DNA from 4 places in the Citricoccus sp. GCM10030269 genome. Region 3 is predicted to be linked to each of the others. Evidence: riboswitches for the same ligand, from Rfam matches in the RefSeq annotation. Region 3 holds a riboswitch; each other region holds the start of a gene.
What was found. A riboswitch is a leader RNA that binds a small molecule or an ion and turns the genes downstream of it on or off. The one in region 3 is predicted to bind S-adenosylmethionine.

Region 1: another riboswitch for S-adenosylmethionine. It lies ahead of ACFQQD_RS06095 (acyl-CoA dehydrogenase family protein); the one in region 3 lies ahead of ACFQQD_RS11640 (O-acetylhomoserine aminocarboxypropyltransferase/cysteine synthase family protein).
Region 2: another riboswitch for S-adenosylmethionine. It lies ahead of ACFQQD_RS05230 (acyl-CoA dehydrogenase family protein); the one in region 3 lies ahead of ACFQQD_RS11640 (O-acetylhomoserine aminocarboxypropyltransferase/cysteine synthase family protein).
Region 4: another riboswitch for S-adenosylmethionine. It lies ahead of ACFQQD_RS05275 (ABC transporter ATP-binding protein); the one in region 3 lies ahead of ACFQQD_RS11640 (O-acetylhomoserine aminocarboxypropyltransferase/cysteine synthase family protein).

The regions. Positions count from the first base shown of each region.
Region 1 is NZ_JBHTCV010000002.1:651,334-655,740, reverse strand. It holds gene ACFQQD_RS06100 (LLM class flavin-dependent oxidoreductase) at 1-274, opposite strand, end outside; gene ACFQQD_RS06095 (acyl-CoA dehydrogenase family protein) at 418-1,659, opposite strand; SAM riboswitch class IV at 1,761-1,875, opposite strand; gene ACFQQD_RS06090 (queuosine precursor transporter) at 2,043-2,717, opposite strand; gene ACFQQD_RS06085 (ABC transporter substrate-binding protein) at 2,904-3,905, opposite strand; gene ACFQQD_RS06080 (VOC family protein) at 4,070-4,407, shown strand, end outside.
Region 2 is NZ_JBHTCV010000002.1:461,465-465,871, forward strand. It holds gene ACFQQD_RS05225 (tannase/feruloyl esterase family alpha/beta hydrolase) at 1-1,506, opposite strand, end outside; SAM riboswitch class I at 1,686-1,781, shown strand; gene ACFQQD_RS05230 (acyl-CoA dehydrogenase family protein) at 1,879-3,174, shown strand; gene ACFQQD_RS05235 (MFS transporter) at 3,171-4,407, shown strand, end outside.
Region 3 is NZ_JBHTCV010000005.1:964,043-968,449, reverse strand. It holds gene ACFQQD_RS11655 (aminoglycoside phosphotransferase family protein) at 1-157, opposite strand, end outside; gene ACFQQD_RS11650 (CPBP family intramembrane glutamic endopeptidase) at 215-1,039, shown strand; gene ACFQQD_RS11645 (VOC family protein) at 1,051-1,707, opposite strand; SAM riboswitch class IV at 1,839-1,953, shown strand; gene ACFQQD_RS11640 (O-acetylhomoserine aminocarboxypropyltransferase/cysteine synthase family protein) at 2,025-3,389, shown strand; gene ACFQQD_RS11635 (homoserine O-acetyltransferase) at 3,406-4,407, shown strand, end outside.
Region 4 is NZ_JBHTCV010000002.1:473,551-477,957, reverse strand. It holds gene ACFQQD_RS05285 (LLM class flavin-dependent oxidoreductase) at 1-328, opposite strand, end outside; gene ACFQQD_RS05280 (acyl-CoA dehydrogenase family protein) at 411-1,667, opposite strand; SAM riboswitch class I at 1,675-1,767, opposite strand; SAM riboswitch class I at 1,944-2,041, shown strand; gene ACFQQD_RS05275 (ABC transporter ATP-binding protein) at 2,045-2,890, shown strand; gene ACFQQD_RS05270 (aliphatic sulfonate ABC transporter substrate-binding protein) at 2,992-4,005, shown strand; gene ACFQQD_RS05265 (ABC transporter permease) at 4,020-4,407, shown strand, end outside.

The DNA.
Region 1 (4,407 bases), on a different contig from region 3:
TGGGGTCGTTGGAGGGAATCTGCAGCCCCTCGTTCACATACACGGAGTAGTCGGCGTCGGCATCGCCGTAAAGGCCCACCACGTCGGCGAAGAACATCGCATCGAACTTGGCCGCCTCCAGCGTTCTGGCCAGGTCGACCCAGGTGTTGAGGTCAGTGAACTCCGTCTGTCCAGCGTCCGGTCGGCGCCATTGGCCGTGGTGGATGTGGCTGGTGGTGTTCATGACGAAGGCATTGAAGTGCAGCGGGGTCCGGCGGGCGTGCTGGGTGCTCATGGGATTCTCCTGAGGAGTGGGTAGGTCTCGGGTGAAGGGATGCTCGGTTGGTCCGGGTGGTCCAGGTGGTTCGGGTGGTCCGGGTGGTTCGGGTGGTTCGAGGCGCAGAGTGACAAGACCACGTCACTCTGGTGGGGGCACGGTCACTTTGCGCCAGAGGGGGCGGAGCCGATGCGGTAGGACCGGGCGGGCGGAATCCCGTTGACCTCCCAATCGCCGATAATCCGGGCTCGGTAGATCAAGGGATTGTGGCTGGCCAGAACGCGGGCATTGCGCCAATGACGGTCCAGCGCTCGGGAGCGGCTCACCGCGGAGGCGCCGCCGACCTCGAATAGCCGGGTGGTCGCGGCCAGCACGTTCTCCGCCACCACCTGTTGGGCCTGGTAGACGCGGACGTACACCGCGTTGACGTCGTCCTCCGGCAGCTGTTCGCCGGCCGCCTCGCGTTCCAACAGACCGCCCAGGGCGGTGACGACGGAGTCGACGGCGGCCCGAGCGGCGAACGCGGCGGAGGAGATCTCCCCGACGATCTGCAGGACTTGGGCGTCATCCCGGGGCAGTTCGGCCGCCCCATGACTGAAGGAACGCCGTCGCCCCTGGACGTACTCACTCACATCTCGCACGGCGGCCTGCGCGATGCCGGCTAGCGTCGCCAAGTGAATGAATTGCCAGGTGGCCTGCCCCGTGGCCACTCGCGTTCCGTCGTCGAGGCCGCCGACGTAGACCTCCTCGGCGGCCACGGGGGTGTTCTCGAAGATCGTGGTCCCGGACGCGGTCAGCTGCTGACCGAAACCGTCCCAGTCGTCCAGCGCCGTGACTCCCGGCGCGTCCGCGGGCACCACGGCGGCGATCTCCTCGCCGTGGGCATCCACGGCGGCCACGATGATCCAGTCGGCGTACAGCGTCCCGGTGGAGTAGTGCTTCCGGCCGTTGAGTCGCCAGGTTCCCTCGACGTCCTGGACGAGGCGGGTGGTCCCCTCACCGATGGCATTGTTCACCTCTGTGATGGCATTCCCGACGACGGCCCCGCCGCCGATGCGGCGCAGCCACCGCTCGCGGAACGCCGGGTCTGGATGCCCGAGAATGTTCTCCTGGTTGACCAGGTGGGCCCGCAGCGCCTGGGTCAGGTTCGAATCGGAGGCTGCCAGCTCGATGATCAGCTCGGCGGATTGGGCGAAGTCGAGTCCGGATCCGCCGTAGTCGACCGGGACCCGCAGCGAAGTGAAACCGGCCTCGGCGAGGCGCCGGACGACGTCGCGATCAATGCTCCGCTCAGCCTCTCGCGTGGCGGCGCTGTCGGCGATGGAGGCGAAGATCGGGGCGAGCCCTTCGCGGAGGTTGGCGAACCGGTCGGCGGTCAGGAATCCGGTGGCGAGGGCGGTCATGGCGAGGCCTTTCCGTCATGGCCCACCGCAAGACTGCGCCGGAGAACGACGGTGTGCACAGCTGTTCAGAGCCGACCGGCCCAGTACACGCGTCCTCGGTGGTGCCGTACTTGCCCCTCGGCGGTCGCCGGGGGCCGAATCATCACCTGGAGCACCCCACTACAGCGAGAGGGTTGCCGTCCGGTCAGCCAGGGCTTCACACCGGAGCTCGTGATTCTTCACAGAACGTTAGGGACGGCTCTGGGCACCGTCCAGCACGGTCGTCATCTTTCGCCGTTTCGCGCGCTCGAATGGACCTCGAGCGCGGATGGCGTCGCCCGGCGCCAGAATGTGACCCGCCATGACGACGCTGTTGCCGAATCCGAGACTCGGCCACGCGCAGGTCAGCCGGCGTACGCGGGTTCGGCCTTCTTGACCCGGCCGATGACCCACATGGTCACCGGAGACAGCACGATTTCGACCACGGACTTGAACACGAAGCCGACCACCACGTAGTTGAGGAAGGTGGGGACGTCCGTGATGCCGATGACGCCGGCGGCGATGGAACAGAACACCAGGGTGTCGAGGAACTCGCCGAGCAGAGTGGAGACCGCGAGCCGGCCGAAGAGCAGGCGCTCCCCGGAGCGGCGCTTGAGCCGGACCATGAGCCAGGAGTTCGCCAGCTGGCCGATGAGGAAGCCGAGCAGGGACCCGAGGACGATCAGCGGCACCGGCGCCAGGGTGCGGACCAGCGCGTCCTGCCCCGCGTACCACTCGGCGCCGGGCAGCGCGATGACGATCCAGTAGCACAACGCGGCGAAGACGGAGAGGGCGAAGGTGGTCACGATCGCCCGCCGGGACGCGCGGAATCCGTAGACTTCGGACACCACGTCACCGACGATGTACGCGAGCGGGAAGAGGAAGAATCCGCCGTCGGTCACGATCGGGCCGAAGGTCACGCCCTTGGTGGCACCGAGATTGGACAGGATGAGCACCACGGCCATGATCGCCGTGAAGACGGCGTATAGGCCGGTGCCGGTGGGGGCGAAGCGGGCGGGGGCAGGGTCAGTCTGGGTCACGTGGGGTCCTTGGGGTGGTGGTTCGCCGCACGCCTTCCCGAGGAGACGGCGCCGGCTGTATTAGCACTCACTGCTGTCCGGACGCGGCGGCTGGCGGTCTCTGCGACCCCGCACGCACCTGCTGCCCCAGGTGGCGTCTCGAACAGACCCTGATTCTTCCATATCCGCCGTCGACGGACCCGAAGACTAGTCGACGATCATGGCCTCCAAATCGGGCTCCCGGTCGATGAAGTCGTACTTCACGGCGAGTTCACCCATCGCCTGGAGCTGTTCCTCGCGGATCTCGCCGCCGAGGTCGTCCAGCTTGAGGCTCGTGGCGACCTCTTCGGGCAGGCTCAGGAACTCCGGAAGCAGCTTCTTGGCGTCATCGGTGTTCTCTTCCGTGGCGGCGAGCGCCTCCGTGATGGCCGCCTGGAACTTCTCCACGGTTTCGGGGTTCTCCTCGGCGAAGGTGCCGGAGGTGAAAGTGACCATGGTGGGCATGCCCTCAATGGAGTCGCGGAACGAGTAGCCGAGGAGCTCATTGTCCGGATTGTCCAGGGCCGTGGTCAGGAACGGTTCCGGGATCCAGATGGCGTCCGTGTTCCCCTGGTCGAGCTGAGCCGGCATGTCCTGGAACGGCATTTCGGCGAACTTGACCGCCGCCGGGTCAGCACCGCCCTGTTCAGCCAGATCCATGAGCGTGAGATCTCCGAGAGTGCGCAGTGCGTTGATGGAGGTCGTCTTTCCGGCCAGGTCACCGTAGTCCTCGATCCCGCTGTCCTTGCGGGTCACCACTCCGGAGGTGTCCTCGCCGTCGTCCGCCGAGTTGCAGTATCCCGCGACGATCCGCATATCCAGGCCCTGATCCGCCGCCGTGAGAACGGACAGTGGATTGCCGACCCCGACGTCCATCTGGCCGTTGGACACCGCGGGCAGCATGGCAGCCCCCGCGTTGGCGAGCGCGATCTCGACATCGAGTCCGTGCTTCTCGAAGATGCCCTCCTCGATGCCGTACTCCACAGCGATGGACGCCGCCAGCGGTACCAGGCCGACGGTGACCTCGGTCAGTTCGCCACCAGACTCGCCTCCCGCTCCCCCGGCCTCGGCAGAGTCCTGGGTGCCGGACGGTGACCCGGAGCCACAGGCGGACAGGGCCAGGCTGGAGACGGCGGCTGTGGACAGCAGCTGCAGCAGCTGACGTTTCATCGTGTTTCCCTCGAAGACTCTCTGGCGACTGAGTGACCATTCAGTGGCGTGGATCACGCCACGGTCGAATGCCTATGACCGTAGCCAACCCGCCCCAGACTGTCTATGATTTTGTTGACAATATTGTTCCAAGTTCCGAGAACTCCGTATTTGAGAGGGCCAGCATGACCGAACGCATCCGCGACATCGCCCACCTGTCCACCGTGGAGCTGTACACCCCGAAGTTCGAGGAATCCCTGTGGTTCTTCCGGGATCTGCTGGCCATGCGTGAGGTGGGCCGCACCACGGAGAACGGCAACGAGTCCGTCTACCTGCACACGTGGGACGACTACGAGCCGTACTCCATCAAGCTCACCGCCAAGGAGCACGCCGGCGTCGGCCGGGTGGGCTGGCGTGCGCACAGCCCCGAGGCTCTCGACCGCGTCGTCGAGCGCGTGCAGGCCGCCGGTCAGGGCGAGGGCTGGGTGGACGGCGAACAGGGCCGCGGACGGACCTTCCGCTT
Region 2 (4,407 bases), on a different contig from region 3:
CGAGCTCAGGACTCCGAGGCCGTCCCAGGTGGCGTTGAACGGTCCGAAGCCGTGGCCGAGCCCCGGCACCTTGTAGTACCGGGCGTGATCCGCGAGCTCGTCACCGAACGTCTCCGTCAGCTGTTCCCAGTAGGCGTCCGAGTTGTGGGGGCTGATGAAGTCATCGGCGGTGCCGTGCGTCATGAGCAGCTTGCCACCGCGGTCGAAGAAGGGTTCCAGGCTCACATCCGAGACGTCCGTGATGGCGGCCAGCTCCTGGATGCGGTCCTCCCATTCGGTGGGATCGAACTCCATGGCGTCATAGTCGGGGTCCTGGGTGATGAGGTATTTCACGTTGGCTGCCCCGACGCTGTAGAGAAGACCCTCGGTGCCGGAGAGCGGATTGGACGGCTGGGGCGCGGAACCGAAGGTGGACCGCTGCCACAGGGCGCCCTCCAGGATCGGCCAGCGCCCGAACTCGGTCATGCCGGCGATCTCGATGCCGGGTGTATAGGGCGAATTGACCGTGTCAATCGCCTGGAGCTGTTCCGGTGTCAGGCATCGGTCCTCGTCGGTGGCGCCGGCTTCGCAGCCCAGCAGGTCCTCGACCGTATCGACGGTCATGACCTCGTTACATCCGGCCACGTTGGAGATGACGCCGTCCACGACACCGTCGAGCTCAACGGTGTCGCACACCTCATAGACGGTGTCCGTCAGTAGCTTGGTGTCTTCCGGGCTGAGCCAGGCCTTCCCGCCTTCCGCGTACATCGCACGGCCGACGTTGAGGGAGGACAAGTGCAGCATCATGACGTTGTACGCCGGGTAGTTGGCCACCACGCCCTCGTAGTCGTCGGGGTACCGCGCCGCGGCGTCGAGTGCCTCGTGCCCACCCTGCGAGCCGCCGATGAAGTAGGCGTAGTCCGATTCCTGTCCGTAGTACTCCTCCATGAGTACCTCGGAGACATCGTGGGCCTTCTTGATGGACCACAGCCCGTAGTCCTTCAACGACTCCTCGTTGAGGGCGAACTCAGCATCGAAACCACCTCCGGATTCATGCCCGCCGTCCGATCCGAGCGTCGTGTATCCCTGAGCCAGTGGGGTCTCGAGGTCGAGCGGCTGCAGGTTGTGGCGCCCGGTGCCGCTGACCAGGGTCCCGTTGAACGCCCCGCCCCCGAACTGCAGCGATTTTCCGTTCCAGTCGTCCGGCAGGTTCACCTGGAACCTCACGCCGGGGGCTTCCGGGTCGACCGGCAGCGTGCGGCCATTGACCTTGCAGTAGGATCCGTCCGTCTCATCGGAGACGGCTTCGGCGCTCTCGACGACGGCACCGGTCGTGGGGACGCCGATCTGGCCGGCGTCGATCTCGAGTCCCGTCAAGGCGGAGCATTGTTCGGCGCCGGCCTGTGCTGCATCGCCCGAACCTGGGCTCGTGCTGGCGTGGGCGGGGGCCGCGAACCCCGTCACCACCAATGAGGCCGCTGCCACGGTGCACGCCAACCGGCGCACTCGGCGGGTGAATGTGGACATGATGAACTCCCCTTCACGATGACTGTCAGCTCAGTCTTAGGTGACACTCAGGGTGTGTCAAGGGTCACACCCCAGTGCCGCCACAACGGGTTTGACGAGAACGGGCTTGGCGAGGAGGTGTGAAGTGATGTGACACTTGCCACGGGCGGCCGTCCTCCGTGAGCACTAGTCTGTCCGGGTAACCATCCAGAGCGGCTGAGAGACCTGGCTCGTTGACGCCGCAGCAACCCGTGGGATGTCCCGCAGACGGGTGCTACTGCCAGGACCGATGGATAGTCCACGGCCCCTTGAGAGGTGGACGACCTTCGCCCCCTGGCGATGCAGTCGTGCGCTCGGCTGAGGATTCCTTCGGTAGACCGAAAGGACCGCCGAATGACCGCCACACCGACCACCGGCATCGCCGTGACCGAGGGCAGGAACCTCGGCGCGGCTCTGCCGACCCAGTACCCCGAACTCCGACAGCACTTCCAGGCGCTCTTCGAGGAGATCGCCGCCGGTTCGCTCCAGAGGGATCTCGAGCGCGAACTGCCTTTCGACGTCATCCGGAAACTGGACGACGCCGGATTCGGCACCTTGCGCGTGCCCGCCGCCCACGGCGGCCCCGGAGTCAGTATCGAAGACTTCCTGCACCTGCTGGTCGACTTGGCCGAAGCCGACGCGAACGTGGCCCACATCTACCGCTCGCACTACGGCTTCCTGGAGTCGCTCCGGTTCCAGCCGCGGCAGATCCAGGAGGCCTGGTACCCGCGAGTGCTGGCCGGAGCGACAGTCGGCAACGCCTCCACCGAGAAGGGCGGCAACAGTCTGGGCACACTCAACACGGTGCTCCGTCAGGGACCGGACGGCGCGGTGCTCAGCGGGCAGAAGTACTATGCGACCGCCTCGATCTTCTCCGACTACACCCGGGTCTCCGCCGCCTTGGTGGATGACCAGGGTGAGCCGGTCACCGGCCGGCGTTTCGCCGTCGTCGCCACCGACGCTGAGGGCGTGAGCCTGGAGGACGACTGGGACGGCTTCGGCCAGAAGCTCACCGGAACGGGGACGGCGACGTTCGAGAATGTCCCGGTCGGTGAGGATGGCGTTCTGGACCGGGTGGCGGGTTCGCCGGAGGCCATCCACGAGGCGGCCTTCTTCCAACTCGTCCTGCTCAGCGTGATCGCCGGCATCGCCAAGGCCGCTCAGCGAGACACGGTGAGCACCATTCAGTCCCGCAAGCGCACTTTCAACACCGGTTCCGGACTGCCGTTCCGCGAGGATCCGCTGATTCAGGAAGCGGCCGGACGCATCGCCGCCAAGGCGTACACCGCCGAGGCAACAGTCCTGCATGCCGCCCGAGCGCTCGATGACGGCATCGCCGCCGCCGAAGCAGCCAGCGCCGACCGGCCGGAATTCACCGGGGAGATCCCCACAGCGTTGCATTGGTCCGAGCTGGCCGTCGAGCACGCCATGATCACCGTTCCCGAGTTGGGCATCGGTGCCGCTCAGGACCTGTTCCTGACCGTGGGCGCCTCGGCCACCTCCACGCGGAAGGGACTCGACCGGCACTGGCGCAACGCCCAGACGGTGGCCACACACAATCCCATCGCCTTCCGGGCCCGCGCCATCGGCGACTATCTCATCAACGGCACTCTGCCCGAGGGTCTGAATGCGATCGGGGACGCCCGATGAGCGGCGCTCCGGAAACAGTGGCTCCCGGGGCCCGCCGCGGGCTGCTGGACGGCAAGAAGCGGGTCCTCGCCTCCGCGGTCGCTGGAACCACCGTGGAGTGGTACGACTTCTATCTCTACGGCATGGCCGCGGCCCTCGTGTTTAACGTGCAGTACTTTCCCGGCTACACCGAGCTGGGGGCCACTCTGGCCTCCTTCGCCACTCTCGCGGTCGGGGTCATCATGCGGCCTCTCGGCGGTGTGATCGCCGGACACCTGGGTGACCGGCTGGGACGCAAGGCCCTGCTGGTCGGCTCGCTGCTGCTGATGGGTGTCGCCTCCACGCTGATCGGCATGCTGCCCACCTTCGACCAGATCGGCTGGTGGGCGGTAGCCGGATTGCTGTTGCTGCGTTGCCTGCAGGGCATCTCCGCAGGAGCCGAATGGGGCGGTGCCGCGCTCCTGTCCGTCGAACACGCCCCGGACCACCGGCGAGGATTCTTCGGATCGTTCACGCAGGTCGGTTCGTCGGCCGGCATGCTCCTGGCCACCGGCGCGTTCGCCCTGGTCCAGATGACCACCACGGACGAGCAGTTCGCTGAGTACGGCTGGCGTCTGCCCTTCCTGGCCTCAGCAGTCCTGGTCGTCATCGGCCTGGTGATTCGGCTGGGCGTCGAGGACTCTCAGGAATTCCGCGAACACCGCACCTCCGGAACCGTCGCCTCATGGCCGGTGGCCGAAGTGCTGCGCCACCACTGGCGGCCGGTGCTCGTCACGGCGGGACTGCGGTTGGCCCAGAACGGCGTGTACTACCTGATCACCGTCTATCTGCTGAGTTACCTGGTCAGTACTCGAGGCGACCAGGAATCGGCGGTCACGGCGGTCATGATCGCCTCGGCCATCGGCTTGTTCACCACGCCCTTCTGGGGCTGGATGTCGGACCGCTACGGCCGACGCACGGTCTCGGTCTGCGGATACATCGCCATCGGTCTCTCCGGCTGGCTCGTCTTCGGCTCCGTGGAGATGGGGGCGCTCGCGTTGCTGCCGCTGGTCGTGATCCTCATCATCAACGGAGCTCATGATTCCGTTTACGGCCCCCAGGCAGCGTGGTTCGCCGAGCAGTTCCCCGTCCGGGTGCGCTATTCGGGCGTGAATCTCGGCTATCAGGTCGGCACGGTGATCGGTGGCGGCTTCGCGCCCTTCATCGCGGCACTGCTGTTCAGCCTCGGCGGGGACACCCCGTGGTTGATCGCCG
Region 3 (4,407 bases):
GGTGAAACTGACCGCCTTCCTCGACGACCCCGGTGGACCAGTCCGCCGTGGCCAGGCGTCGGAACAAGTCTGGATCGGTGGCCACAGCATCCTCGAGCGGCAGCGCGGCAGCAGCACGAGCGAGGGTCACATCCTCGCAGCTCGGAGCGGAGGCCATGCCACCACGGTAGCGCGACCCGCCACGTCCGCACCGTTCCACTCCTACACTGGAGCGGTGACGTTGACCGCTGCTCCCGTGCCATCTGCCAAGACGGTTCGTTGGGAGATCGTGATCGTGCTGGCGCTGTCCTTGGGCAAGTCGGCGGTGTACGCGGTCGTCAACCTCCTGGACAAGATGAGCCAGGCACCACTGTCCGGACAGACCACCACCCTGAATCCCGCCCTCGATGACCGGCAGTACTTCGACCTGACGTATCAGGTGCTGGACATTGGTTTCGCTCTGGTCCCCGTGCTGCTCGTGATGCACTTGGTATGGATTCGCGGCCGCAATCCCTTCCGCACCTTCGGACTGGATTTTCGCCGGCCGGGCCGGGATCTCGCGTGGGGGATCGGACTGTTCGTGGCGATGGGCCTGGGCACGCTCGCCGTCTACGCCGCCGGCCGTGCCGCCGGAGTCACGACGGCCATCGTCGGCAGCGATCTGAACGAGTACTGGTGGACCACCCCGGTGCTGCTGTTCTCCGCGCTGCGGCACGGTCTGCTGGAAGAGATCATCGTGGTGGCCTGGCTGTTCGACCGGCTCGGGTACCTGCAGCAGCTGCGGGCGGGATTCGGTGAGCTGCGCACGTGGGCCAGCGGCGCCGTCGTGCCTGGTCATCCGGTAACCGTGCTGGTGGGGTGTGCGATCCTGCGGGGCACCTACCACCTCTACCAGGGGGCGGGGCCAGGGATCGGCAATCTGATCATGGGGCTGATCTTCGGCGCGGTGTATCTGCGGTACCGACGCGTGATGCCACTGGTCGTGGCGCATTTCCTCTTGGACGCGACCGGCTTCGTGGCCTACCCCCTGTTGGCCGAGCTGGGCCTGTTCGGCACTTAACTACCCCAACGTCAGATGGTGACGTTGCCCTTCGGGGTGTCGAAGGTGACGGAGAGGATGCCCGGGGTGCCGGAGGGTGCCTCGTACTCCACGTTGAGGTCCTGGACCCGCTCCTGAGGATCGTCCAGCCCCAGCCAGTCGCGGACGCGCTCGCGAGATCCGGCGATGGTGATGCAGGACAATTCCGCCTGCGGCTCGGCGGCCAGCGAGGGATGCAGGTCCTCCGTGCCGTCGTCCCAGCGGAGCAGATAGGGCACCTGGGGGTCCGCGATGAGACCCTTGATGCCGATCTGGCGCCAGGTCAGTTCGCGGCCATCCGGGAACTTGCGGTTACCGGGCACAGACTGACGGCCCAGGCGCTCTTCGAACGGTCCGAGGTCGTCGACGGTGACGCACCAGCCCATCCAGCCGCCGCCCATTTCAGAGCGAGCACGGACAGCCTGGCCGAACGGGGCCTTCTCCGAGGAGGGGTGGTCCAGAACTTCAACCACCTCGAGGTACTGCCGGTTGCGCAGCGGGAAAATCGCGTTGCGCGTCCCGAAACGGGGGTGAACTCCGCCCTTGACCCGTTCGATGCCCAGGGCATCGGCCAGGCGGGCCACCGTGGCGGTGAGCCCTTCATCGGGTCCAACGGCGTACGAGACGTGATCCAGGCGCATCATGTGCATATCGTCGCACTTTCTCGCGGGGTGAATTGGTTAGGTTAACCTCACTCGACATGACGGGCGGAATGACAGCCGGATGACCGGCGATGACGGCGGGGATGAAACGGTGCGGAGGATCTGGCAAACTGGGCCCAGGTCATGAGCGCCAGCATTGAGCCCCGGCTTGCTGGCCGGCAACCCTCCAGCTCGCGGTGGGGTGCCCCGGGTGAAGACCAGGCAGGTGCCAACCGGCACCGGCAAGCGCGGGCCACCATGCCGGCATGGACTGCACCACGTCAGTCGGCACCAGTGGGTGGCCCTGGATAGACAGGAGCCGTCAGATGACTGAGACCCCGAACACGCCAGACAACACCCCCGACGCCGACCCCCAGAGCGAGTGGGGCTTCGAGACCCGTCAACTCCACGCGGGGATCCCGGAGGAGAATGCCTTCGGGGCCACCGTGCTGCCGATCATTCAGTCGAACTCCTTCGACTTCCCAAGCGCCGACGTCGCCGCGGATCGCTTCGCGCTGAAGGACCTCGGTCCCATCTACTCGCGCATCGGCAACCCGACCCAGGAAGCCGTCGAGGGCAAGATCGCCGCACTCGAGGGTGGCGTTGGTGCCCTGCTGCTCGCCTCGGGGCAGGCCGCCACCACCTTCTCGGTGCTCAACCTGGCCGGTGCCGGAGACCACATCGTGGTCTCGGCCTCCCTCTACGGCGGCACTCAGAACCTGTTCAAGCACACGTTGGCCAAGATCGGCATCACCACCACCTTCGTTCAGGATCCGGACGATCAAGACGAGTGGAAAAATGCCATCCAGGACAACACCAAGGCTCTCTTCGGGGAGACCCTGGGCAACCCCCGCGGTGACGTGATGGACGTCCGCGCCATCGCCGACCTGGCCCACGACGCCGGTCTGCCGCTGATCGTGGACAACACCCTGGCCACGCCGTACCTGCTGCGCCCGATCGAGCACGGAGCGGACATCGTGGTGCACTCGGCCACCAAGTACCTCGGCGGCCACGCGGCGGCCATGGGCGGGGCGATCGTGGACGCGGGCACCTTCGACTTCGCCTCACAGCCGGAGCGCTACCCCGGATTCAACACCCCGGATGAGAGCTACAACGGAATCGTGTTCGCCCGTGACCTCGGCGTCAACGGCATCCTCGGCGCCAATCTGGCGTTCGTGCTCAAGGCCCGGGTGCAGCTGCTGCGTGACTACGGCAGTGCCATCAGTCCCTTCAACGCCTTCCTCATCAACCTGGGTCTGGAGACACTGTCTCTGCGGATGGAGCGCCAGGTCTCCAACGCGCGGCGCGTGGCGGAGTACCTCGACGGGCACGCCCTGGTCGAGACCGTGATCTATCCGGGCCTGGAGTCCAGCCCCTGGCACGACCTCGCGAAGCGATACCTCCCGGACGGTCCCGCCGGTTTCGTCTCGTTCGAGATCGCCGGCGGACGTGAGGCCGGGGCGCGGTTCGTGGATGCGCTGCGTCTGCACCACCACGTGGCCAACATCGGAGATGTGCGTTCACTGGTCATTCATCCCGCCTCGACCACGCACTCGCAGCTCTCCGAGGACGAACAGCGTGCCGCCGGCGTCACCCCCGGACTGATCCGGTTGTCCGTGGGCATCGAGAGCATCGATGACATCCTCGCCGATCTGGACAACGGCTTCGCCGCTGCAGACGTGAGCGCCTAGGGCCGGAGCCATCCGCATGACTACCATCACCCCTCAGCGATCCGGCACAGGTTTGGCCGACGGCGGCCTGCACTCCTTGCGGACCGGTGCCTTCGACTTCGAGTCCGGGGGTCACCTGCCCGCCGTGGACATCGCCTACGAGACGTGGGGCACGCTCAACGCTCAGAAGTCGAACGCCGTACTGCTGCTGCATGCCCTCACGGGTTCGACCCATGTGGCCTCGTCCTCCGAGATTCCGGAGGACGGCTGGTGGGAAGGCATGGTCGGTCCGGGCCGCCCGATCGACACGGACACCTGGTTCGTGGTGGCGCCGAACATCCTCGGTGGCTGCTACGGGACGACCGGGCCGTCGTCGTTGGATCCGGACGGGACCCCCTGGGGGTCGCGGTTCCCGTTCACGACCATCCGGGACTCCGTGCGCGCCGAGGTCCGGCTCGCGGACGCCCTGGGCATCGAGCGGTGGCAGGCCGTCATCGGTGGCTCCATGGGCGGCGCTCGAGCCCTGGAGTGGGCTGCCACCTACCCCGAACGGGTCGCGGGGATGGGCGTCATCGCCTGCGGCGCCCACTCCACCGCCGAGCAGATCGCCTTCGCGCAAGCGCAGATCCAAGCCATCACCCTGGATCCGAACTTCCGCGGCGGGGACTACTACGGAGGCCCGACGCCGGACGGCGGCCTGGGCATCGCCCGCAAGATCGCCCACATCACCTACCGGTCCGAACCGGACATCGGGGAGCGGTTCGGCCGTAAACCGCAACTGGACGAAGACCCTTTCGGGGATCCGGTCTGTCGCCATGGCCGCTACCAGATTGAGTCGTATCTGGACTATCAGGCGGCCAAACTGGCCAAGCGGTTCGACGCCAACAGCTATCGGGTGCTGACCGAGGCCCTGATGAGTCACGACGTCTCTCGCGGCCGCGGTGCGGAGTCATCCGTGCTGGCGGAGATCGAGGCGGCGCCGTTCATCGCCGCCGTCGAGTCCGACCGGCTGTATTTTCCGGTGCAGTCGGAGAACCTC
Region 4 (4,407 bases), on a different contig from region 3:
CGGGGACCTGGGTTCCGGCCTTGAGAGTGGCCTCGTCGGAAGCACCGAAAACGTCGTACGGACCGAGCACATCGGCGATGAAGAGCCCGTCGAACAGACCCTTCTCGAGCGTCTGGGCGAGATTCATCCAGTAGTGCAGGGTGTTGTAGTCACGGGCATGATCCTCGGGATGGCGCCACAGGCCCGGGGACTGGTGTGCCACGCAGTTCATGTCGAAGGCGTTGAACAGGATCTCGCGCCGGCCGGCGGCCGTGGTGGGCACGCCCTCGGGCAGCGCCTCCGGCGAGGGCCCGGGCGAGTTGTTCGGTTCGGTTGACGGTTCAGACATCGTGGTCCTTCTCTTCGTGATGGTCGTTTGGTCTCTTGGCTGTTCAGTCATGTGTTGGTCGTTTGTTGGGTCGCGGCCCGGCTCAGACTCGCCCGGTCGCCAGATACGGGACCGGCTGGGTGCCGTTGACCTCCCAGTCGCCGACCATGCGGGCCATGAAGGCCGCCGGGTCATGACTGGCGATGGTCCGGGCATTCCGCCAGTGCCGGTCCAGTTGCAGCTCGGTACTGGTGGCGGAGGCTCCCAGCGTGTCGAAGATCCGGGTACAGGTGTCCAGCACGAGCTTGGGCACCATCACGTGCGCCCGGTGGGCCGCCAGTGCCGCCCGCTGCATCGCGTCCGAGCCGTGTGGATCCTCCTGGCCGTCGTCGCCCGCCAGTGCCGCGTCCAGTTCCCGGCCGGCGGCGCGCACCAGCTCCTCAGCCGTGGCCTGTTGGGCTGAGAGCTCGCCGATGATGCCCAGGAGCTGGTCGTCGTCGCGCGGCGTCAGCCCCCCGCCGGTATTGGCGGAGCGGCGCCGGTTGCGCGTCTGCTCCACCCCATCGCGCAGAGCCGCACGGCCGATCCCGGCGAGCAGGGCCATCAGGGTGTTCTCGTGGTGCAGGGGAACCGGGCCCCCGGGCGGCGGCATGGCCAGCAGCTCCTCCACACCGGCCCCGGAGAACTCCATGGTCCCGGTGCCGGTGAGCCGCTGGCCGAAGCCGTCCCAGTCGTCCTTGACGGTGGCGCGGGGCTGACGGACCCTGACGACGGCGAGCGCGGTTCCGTCCCGCTTCTGCTCGCCGGTCGGCAGGACCCGACGCCGGATCCCGGCCTGGACGCTGGCGTCGAGTCGGACGGTGGCCAGGGTCCACGTGGCGAAGATGGAGCCGGTGGTGTAGTACTTGGTGCCCCGAATGATCAGACTCCCGGCGGCATCCTGACTCACGGTCGTGCCCACCTCGCCCAGGCCGCTCCCCCGGTGCTCGGACAGGGCGCTGCCGGCGAACTCGCCGTTCACCACGCGCTGCAGCCACCGCTCTCGCCGGCCCTCATCCGATTGAGCCAGCACGTGCTCCACGAAGCTGAGGTGACTGCGGACCAAGTGGGCGGTGTTGGCGTCCACCGCGGCCAGGTCCATCAGCAGCCGATAGGCGTCTTGCTGGCCGGCGCCCAGGCCTCCGGCGTCCTGGGGCACGGAGAGCGCTCCCAGCCCCTGGTCCCGCAAGAGATCCAGAGCCGCGAACGGCAGGTGCCGCCCGGCTTCCCGGGCAGCCTCACCTCGAGCGACCTCCTCGAAGACGGGCAGGAAGCGGGCAGTGAGGGCGGGATAGGGGGCGGTCGCAGACCCAAGATGCATCGAAACAACTCCATCGGTCCTGGCGGTAGCACCCGGACCCCTGATGGGCGGGTTGCTGCGGCGTCGCTGAGCCAGATCTCTCGGCCGCTCTGGATGGTTTATGTGACTCTATGAGACCAGTTCGGACCCTGTACAGGCCACTCGAGCGTCACAGTTCGACGCGTCGGTCCCCGCCGAGCACGCGTGAGACCTCGGGGGTACGCCCAGGGGTCCGCATGTGACGAAAGGTGACATTTCATTACTCCCTCCCCTCGCCTCCTGGTTCACTTGACCCACCAACCATCCAGAGCGGCCGAGAGATCTGGCTCGAAGACGCCGCAGCAACCCACCGGTTTATCGCCGGGTCACGGTGCTCATGCCAGAACCGATGGAGAGTGATGCTGTTGACTGCCCTGGCCGAGTCGAGTCATGCGAAGGCGCGGACTGCGTCCGCGGGCACCGGCCAGAGCCTTTCGCTCGCGTTCCATTCCGTGGGCCGGTCTTTCCCGACCGCCGAGGGCGAGCGGGCGGTTCTGCGGGATATCGACCTGACGGTGTCACCGGGCGAGGTCCTGGCCATCATCGGGGCGTCAGGGTGTGGCAAATCCACTTTGCTGCGGGTCGCCGGCGGCTTGGATCAGGGCCACTCCGGGGACCTCATCATCGGCGACTCCCCCGTGCGTCCCTACGATGCGCGCACCGCTGTGGGTTTCCAGGAACCACGCCTGATGCCCTGGCGCACCCTCCATCAGAACGTGGCGCTCGGGCTTCCGCACGGCACCGGACGATCAGAGGGCCGTGAGCGGGTGGACCAGTTGCTCGATCTGGTCGGTTTGGCCGCCCACGCCGACCACCGCCCACGCGCCATCTCTGGTGGCATGGCTCAGCGCACGTCACTGGCCCGCGCCCTGGCTCGCCGGCCAGGGGTGCTGCTCTTGGACGAGCCCTTCGGGGCGTTGGACGCCTTGACCCGGCTGAAGATGCAGGACTTGCTCCTGGACATCCACGCCAAGACCGCCACCACCGTCCTGTTGGTCACCCACGATGTGGACGAGGCACTCCAGCTGGCCGACCGAATCCTGCTCCTGGGACGGGATCCGGACCCGACAGCCCTCCCAGGGGCCACGGCCCGCACCCTCCTGACCGTCCCTGGCCATCGGCCGCGCGACCGAGGTTCGGCAGAGCTCGCCGAGTTGCGGTCCGAGTTGCTGGCCGGCCTCGGCGTCGACGCTCACCGGCACTGAGGCCATACCGGTACAGACGTCATACCGGCACTGCACCTCTTCGCACCTCACTGCACTCCTGCACCTCCTGCACCTCCTGCACCTCACTGAAAGGCATCCCCATGCGTTCACGTCTGACTCTCACCGCTGCCGCCCTGGCCGCGACCGCCCTCGCCCTCACGGGTTGCGTGCCCGGCGAAGACTCCGCTGAGGGGGCCAACGCCGAGGGCAACGGCGGCTCCACCGATGAGCTGAACATCGACTTCGCCACCTACAACCCTCTGTCGCTGGTCATCAAGGACCAGGGCTGGCTCGAGGAGGAACTCGCCGACGAGGGCATCACCGTCAATTGGCTCCAGTCCGCCGGCTCGAACAAGGCCAACGAGGCCCTGCGTGCGGAAGCCGTCGATGTGGGTTCAACCGCCGGTTCTGCCGCGCTGCTGGCACGAGCCAACGGCACGCCCATCAAGACGATCGGCCTCTACTCCCAGCCCGAGTGGTCCGCCCTGGTGACGGGACCGGACTCCGACATCACCGAGGTCAGCGACCTGGTGGGCAAGTCCGTGGCCGCCACCAAGGGCACCGATCCCTACTTCTTCCTGATCCAGAGCCTGGATGAGGCCGGCGTCGACCCCTCGGAGGTCACGATCCAGAACATTCAGCACGCCGACGGCAACGCCGCGCTGAACAACGGCTCGGTGGATGCCTGGGCCGGGCTGGACCCCATCATGGCCGGCGCCGAGGCCGACGGGGCCGAGTTGTTCTACCGCAACGTGGACTTCAACACCTACGGATTCCTCAACGCCACAGAGTCGTTCCTCGAAGAGTCCCCCGAGCTCGCCCAGACGGTCGTGGACGTCTATGAACGGGCTCGTGCGTGGGCACTGGAGCATCCGGAGGAGACTGCTGCGATCCTGGCCGACGTCGCCGGCCTGGACGAGGAGGTCGCCACCACGGTCATCGAGGAGCGCTCCAACCTCGACGTGAACCCCGTCCCGGGTCAGGAACAGCTGGACGTGCTGGAACGCGTCGGCCCGATCCTCGTGGAGACCGGTGACGTGGCCAGCCAGGAGAACGTGGACACGGCCCTCGACGAGCTGCTGGAGCCCTCCTTCGCCGAGGAAGCCACGCAGTGAGCACCGCCGAGTGGATGGACACCGCCCGCCGACCGCCCCGGGAGCCGACAAGCGACGGCAAACCGGTCGGGGCTCCCCTCGGTCCCCGCCGAGGGGCGAATGGAACCAACAGAACCACAGGTGTGCTGACCACGGGAACCGGCCGCGCCGTCGTCGGGCTGGTGGTTCCGGTCCTGCTGGTGGTGGCCTGGTGGGCGGCCACGGCGGCCGGCCTGTTCTCCCCGGTGCAGCTGCCCCCTCCGGAGGCCGTGCTGCGCGCCGGGATCGACTTGGCCGCCGACGGGTCGTTGTGGCACCACATCGCCATCTCCGTGCAGCGCGTGGTGCTCGGCTTCATCATCGGAGGAGTCCTGGGCCTGCTGGCCGGCTCGCTCTTGGGACTGTCCACGTGGGCGGACGCCC